Regions from separate parts of the Bacteroides sp. BFG-637 genome, predicted to be linked through region 1. Evidence: riboswitches for the same ligand, from Rfam matches in the RefSeq annotation. Region 1 holds a riboswitch; the other holds the start of a gene.

Region 1 (3,416 bases):
GTAATACGAACCGCATTCGTTGAAAATGTATTTCAATTGAGGCTCATCGGAAATGATACGACCGTTGCATTTCCATGAATAAACGGCGTAATCGACATTCTGATAGGTCGGCTCAATAACGACCTCTTTTCCTATCTTTACAACATAGATTCCGTCTTCGCTGTCCAATTCAATGACAGGAGGCACGGTCACGTCCTGCGATATTTCTTCGTCTTTGTTGCATGCAAATAGAAATATCGTCAAGGAGAATAAAAGCAAATACTTCATTATATTTATAATTTTAACGCTGAAATTCCCTTGAAGAAAGTATTTAATTTCAATCTCCATTGGGATATAATAAAAAGGGGCAAATACTTAGCATTTGTCGTTAAAAAGCATTTGCCCCAAATTCATGTTATTCGTTTACGGTTACATCAATATCGTCTATGGCAACGTAAGCAGGAGTGTTCAATCCGTATGCGCTTGAATCGCTTCCTTTAAAATTGATAGCTACAGTACATACGCTGTCACCTAAACCGCTTAAGTCCACTTGGCTCCAACCAGTACGGATTTGATTGGCCAAGCCTGATTCTGCATCCTTACTGGAATCGAAGTTTGCCAAATAGTATTCTACTTCCTTACCTGTAGGTTTACCCGTCGCATCCAACGCAACAAATACCACCTTAAACCATCCTTTTTGTGCCGACAAAGAGCCTTGTGTAAACGAGTTGCCATCCTTCATGACCAAGTAGGTATAAGTTGTATTGCAGACCCATACACTGTTGAATTTGCCATATTTCGGTGTACCCTTAACTGGCTTCTTTGGAATTTCGACTTTATATCCGGTTGCATTGGTCAAGTAAATCTTGGCGCACTTGTCATAGGTTGCTCCCGCATCATTGTATGAATCGCTATAACCGAAAGCAACGGCAAAATTTTTACCGCTATGACCGCCATTCTTATCATAAACGCTACATTGATTCTCATAATCACCCTGTGTCAGATTATGGAAATTAGAGATGGCAAAACCACCATTCCAAAACTCATATTCCCAAGGCTGTCCGCTTACCCATTCTTGTTCCAAATAGTTAATCGGGAACTGAATGTACGTACCGGTTTGCCCGATTTGAGTGATGTAGCCGGTCGTTACCTGCTTGCCGTTGGCCGTGGCAGAATAGAGATTGTTTCCATACTGGTCAGAAGCCATTACGCTGGAAGGTACGTTATCAAAATTGATAAGCGCATTGGTAGAACTTATCGCGCGGGTTTGAATCGCACTCTCCTCATACGGAGCAAGGAAGTCATCATCGGACGAACATCCTGTGAACACTGCGGCGGCCATTGCTACAACAGCCATTGCCAAGAATTTAAGATTCTTTTTCATAACTCAATTATTAAAAGTTAAACAAAAAAGTTTAATTACACATTCGTTTTCCTTGCGATAGATTTGCAACGAATGAGAAATCGGTTATCAAAAAGAATATTAGGTGTCTTTGGACGAGCCTCTGTTCATTTTAATCTAATGCCAATTATCCCGTGGTCACTAAATCATATCTCATCAAGCAGGTCTTCTGGCTCATCCCGCTTATCGCGCCTTCCCAGCTTTCACCAGTGGCAAAGAGTGCGATAAACTTTAATAGGACTTACAGCTGCGAGTACAGCTCCGGATTTTCACCGGGATTCCCTTTTAATTCCATTCGACGCTTCGATTGGAAACTTGACTGGTGCAAAGTTAATGGTTATTTTTTAATCTCGTTTCTTTTTCCCTAATTTTTATTTCAAGAAAAGATTATTTTATAGTGCGAATTGTATTTTCATGCCAACTAAACATTTATAACAACTATGAATAGTCCTTCCCCTTTATGAATAATAACATTTCTCAATTATGGCTTTTTCTCATCTCACGTCAGCAATTCTCTTCGGAGAGGTTTTCTATGCAAAGGTACAGCGTGCGTCCGGTCGTCAAGTACCGCTTTCGCTAACGGTTCCCGGATATTCTTCACGGCAGCCTTCCGCAAATCGAAGATGGGCTTTTAGCCCCCGTCTCGTTGCAGAACAAAGCCGGTCGAGCCGGGTTTTGCCCTTGCACTCGGCGGTTGGGTATTCCGTTCCATCCCGTACACTGTTTACTTGCCTTATCCGTCCTTTTTCCGCTGTCAGTCCTGCATAAAAATCATTCCCCGACGAGAAGCCGAAGAGCTTCAAGAAAAGGGAAACAAGAAAATGTTTGACAATCTAAAATTTACAATTATGCACAGCAGGATTTTTCAAATTTCAACGGAGCCGATAGACAAAGAAAACTATCTGAATGAGGACACACTCCAGCAAGGAGACGGGAGCTTCTATGACTATTGTTCAGAAATAGACGAGGAAAACCGTAAAGAGGATATTGCCAATTTGGTCAATCATGCCTTACCCAACGGAATGTTCGAGCTTATATCCGATGACACCATGCGCTATAATGGTGGAATAGAGCAATGGAAAGAGGAGTATGTCGCCAATATCAAAAAGAGAGCGGATGCTCTTACGGTAGATAATATGTTGGAATGGGGTTCGACCTATTATCTCAAACAGGCAGTAGAAAATCCGTTGGATGTCGCCTATCATTTCTATTTGGATGGCGACGGCTGCCAGTCTTTTGCCGAACAGTCCTTTGCGTTTATGGAGTTTGTTTGTAGGCTTGAACCGGGAACGATACTCTACATCGGAGGAGTTGTTGATTATCACTTCTGATGATTGTCCGAAACATTGGCAATCACCCGCCTCAAAAGCGGGTGGTTGCTCTCTTTTTGCACAGGCTCCCCGATTACTTTTATAACATACTCTGCCGAGTTTCCGCCATCGGCTTCCCTGCCGGTATATTCCTGTTTTAAGGGTATAATCCCTTCACAGCCCCGACATACGCCGCAGATCTGTTTTCGTGTGCAAAGGTACGGTGGACGAACATGGTTCAAGTACCGCTATCGCTACCTGAAATAAAATTTGACGACAACTTTCCGTAATCGGAGATAACGGTATTTCATAAAATTTCATCGCAGGTTCCTTGTCCGTCGTTCTTGTATCCCCCGTTTGGAACGCACATGAAAACAACCTCTTTGGGCGAAGTCAGAAGACTTCAAGAAAAGGGAAATAAAAAAAATCACTAAATCAAAAGACAATGAACAAGTACGATTTCATCAAGCAAGGCAACCTCCTTTATCGGCACACTGCCGATAACGATGTAGAATGTCGAATTATCTCAACTCCCGAAAAAGTGGATAGCGACAGTATTATTTTAGTCGCAACAGGTTCTTCTGAGATTGAAGTTTTGGCATCGGAGCTATCACCCATTGGCTCATCGAGAAGCCACAAAGAGGAATTTCTGCGCTGGAAGAAAGAGCGTGAAGCCGAGGGCATGGAGTTTTTCAGCCGGTTGTCCGAAGTCATGGAAACAGACA
Region 2 (3,416 bases), 5.2 Mb from region 1:
ATCGGTTCTTTCACGTCTACGTGGAAAGAGTTGACATAATAGTCGCGGTCTGTCACTCCGGGGATTTTTCCATATTTCCGACGATCCATTTTAGTGAAGCGTCCCGAAAGTCCTTCGGCAGGAGTAGCCAGAACGGAGTAGTTCAGGTTATATTTCTCTTTATATTCGTTTACCACTTTATTCATTTCCATCACAGCTTCATACAACGTGTCCCATGCTTTCTGGTTGTGTCCGTGCCCTTGGCCGTAGAGAGCCACCATCGCATTGTGTCCGCCGATAAATCCGATTCCCAGCGTACCGCTGCGCAATGCGTCACCCACCTGTTCGTTCGGGTTCAAATCCCCGCCGCCTTTCCACACATTATTTCCCATCATGAACGGGAACTGACGTGCCAAGGCCGTACGCTGATACTGATAACGCTCGTAAAGCTGATCGGCTACAAGAACCGACATAGTATGTACGGATTCGATGAAAATTTCTTTTGCCTTCTGTTCAATGGCATCCTTGTTGCGTTCATCCTCTATCAGGTTTTCCGCCTTGATGCGGGCTTCGATAGCCAGTCTCGGCATATTCAGCGTAGTGAATGAAAGATTGCCACGGCCTAAAGAAGATTTTTCTCCTGCCACGTTTTCAAAAACACGGGTACGGCAACCCATCGTCGCCAATTCGTAGATGTAACGTTTCGGATCGTCCGCTTTCCATTTCTCGTTTTGGTTGAAAGGTGCGTCGAGGAACATGAAGTTCGGGAACAGCGCTTTCGCCGTAGTCTGGCAAGCCTTCAACAGCAAGTCGAAGTTGGGAGCTTCGTAACGGTCAGTCATTGCCTCTTCGATGTTTTCCGCTTTCATTGCTTTCTCAAAGTCTTTCTCCGAGTAAGAAACTCCGTCTTTCACCTTGAAAATCTGGATCGGGAATACAGGCACTTCGCCTCTTGTGCCCAATCCTTCAATGGTAGCTTTCAGCAATTCTTCGATCACCATGCGACCTTCTGCAGAAGTGTCGGTACCGTAGTTGATGGAGCTGAATACCACCTGATTACCGCCACGTGAATGCATCGTGTTGAGGTTGTGGATAAATCCTTCCATTGCCTGATGGGTATCTTTGCGGGTCTGCTGATAAGCTTTCTCAACGATACGGGCAAGGTGTTCCTTGTCTATAATGATTTGTAAAGCCACTAAAGCGATGCGCAATGTTTCGCGTTCGGCTTCGGTGGACTTGATAGACGGAAGATATTCTTTAATCAATGTGCGAATGGATTTCTCATCGGCCTGATGTCCGTTTTCCATGGCGACATAGAAATTGATGAACGATGCCAGATGCTTGCGGAAAGATTTGGCCACACCTTTTGCCATGAAGAAATCGAAAGCAGGAATTGCCTGTCCGCCGTGTTGCTCATTCTGGTTCGTCTGGAAGATAATGGTAGCCAGCGTAGCATAACTCTGGATGCTTTGCGGGGTACGGATACTGCCGTTCTTTGTGCGGAAACCGCGTTCAAAGAGGTCGTCCATATCATATTGGATACAGGTTGTCGTCTTTGTCGGATAATAGTCCAAGTCGTGGATGTGAATATCTCCCAACTGGTGTGCTTCGGCAAAACGTTTCGGCAACAAGTATTTATACGTATAATCTTTGGTTACTTCGGAAGCGAACGTCATCATCTGGCCGGCAGGCGTGTGACTGCTCATGTTGGCATTGCTCAAGTTGACATCGTTCTTGTCGATAGCAACGATGCCGTCCATCACTTGCTTCATCTGGGTTTTCTTATCGCGCTCCGTATTCCGCCATTCGCGATAAATAATATATTTCTTCGCTACTTCCGGGCGTACTTTCATCAACGACTTTTCTACTAAATCCTGAATCTCTTCTACGGTAATAGTAGGAGTTGTAAACTGACTGATTACGTTCATAGTGATGTCAGCCACCAACTGCTGCTCATCCTGAAAACCGGTTGCACTGAATGCCTTACTGATTGCATTCTTAATCTTACTGATAGAGAAATCTTCTCTTTTACCATCACGTTTGATGATACAAATTTCCGCGTAGTTCATAACTTTAACTCCCGAAAGCTTATTAAATTAAAAATTGAAAATTGAAAATTAAAAAATTCCGGCAGGTCTTCTGACTTATCTCTCCCTCGCAACACCTTCCCACACCGATGTCGATGCAGTGGCATATTGTGCGGATTCTTAGAGAATTACAGCAGCGGGTACTGTCGCCGATTTACACAGCGTTCCCTCATTGACTAAACCTCTTTTAGCTCCGAAACCGGATACAAAGATAGAAGATTATCTAATAGCTTGGTTAGCTTTTAACATTAAATTTTGGGAAACTTTTCTTTCTCGCTGATATAGAAAGTTTTCCAAAACGGAAAACTTTTTTCTGATTTTAACGCAAGAAGTATTCTGTTTTCATTCATCTTTTTTCCGGAAAACAGACATCTCACAGGACACCTATCCCCTATTGCAGCTACAAAAGTGGGAAATTATTTTCTTTTGTTCTATACAAAATCAAAGAAATATTTCTGCCTTTTAAAAATTACTACTGATTTTTTCTTTTTCACTATGTTTCCGAAAAAGGATTTTCGGAATACGAAAAAAGAAAAGCTGCCTCGTTCATTCGAGACAGCTTTTCACTTATTCCTTAACCTTACGTTTACTCTATGAATGGCTACACGTTTTTACCTGTTACGCGAGCTACGTGCGGGCGACACGTCTTACATATTTACGCTATTCGGTTTCATACCTTTTTCAGATACGCCAACTCTTTTCTATCTGGCTAGTCCTTTTCTATCTGGCTAGTCCTTTTCTACCTTACCGTTTCTCCGGTGGCGGAAACGCAAAACTGCTTCAAGAATATCCAGCAACTTTTCCAATAATAATCTCATCCGTTTTCTTTTAAAGGTTAATAATCCGTTTTAAATACCTGTCACTAATTAATTACTATCTTTTTCCAGGCACGGATTACACAGATTAACACGGCTACTTTGCAGCAATGACAACACTAAAGACCGTGAAATCCGTGTAATCCGTGCCTAAATTATTGTATAAACAAATTCGGTTAAGCGGCCGGATCCGGAGCTTCGCCTCCTCCGCCACCAGGTTCGTTGCCGTCATCCGGGTCTTTGTCAATGACGTCGTCGGCAACAAACGAACCCGCTACATCCTTGATGTGCACAAATTCCACTCCAGTGGTCAATGCGCGGGTAGCACTTCCGTTAGCGGCACGGGTGTATTCAGGGGTAAACTGACAACGCAATGAAGTGATCTGCGAACTGCTGACCTTACTCTCCAACTCCACTCCTTTTCCTCCTGCTTTGGCAATCATAGTAAATGTCCCCAAGCCTTCGAGGCGCACCGTGCGACTGTTGAGCAACTGTTCACGCATCACCGACATCAGGTTACGAATCACGTTATGAA

The links. A riboswitch is a leader RNA that binds a small molecule or an ion and turns the genes downstream of it on or off. The one in region 1 is predicted to bind cobalamin.
Region 2: linked by a shared signal. The riboswitch ahead of NXX38_RS25520 (anaerobic ribonucleoside triphosphate reductase) and the one ahead of NXX38_RS05420 (DUF4465 domain-containing protein) in region 1 are both predicted to bind cobalamin.

Annotation. Positions count from the first base shown of each region.
Region 1 is NZ_JANUPD010000002.1:1,263,084-1,266,499, reverse strand. It holds gene NXX38_RS05425 (PKD-like domain-containing protein) at 1-327, opposite strand, end outside; gene NXX38_RS05420 (DUF4465 domain-containing protein) at 395-1,363, opposite strand; cobalamin riboswitch at 1,523-1,715, opposite strand; gene NXX38_RS05415 (hypothetical protein) at 1,942-2,184, opposite strand; gene NXX38_RS05410 (hypothetical protein) at 2,230-2,712, shown strand; gene NXX38_RS05405 (hypothetical protein) at 3,137-3,416, shown strand, end outside.
Region 2 is NZ_JANUPD010000002.1:6,449,642-6,453,057, forward strand. It holds gene NXX38_RS25520 (anaerobic ribonucleoside triphosphate reductase) at 1-2,048, opposite strand, end outside; cobalamin riboswitch at 2,091-2,285, opposite strand; gene NXX38_RS25525 (HU family DNA-binding protein) at 3,058-3,416, opposite strand, start outside.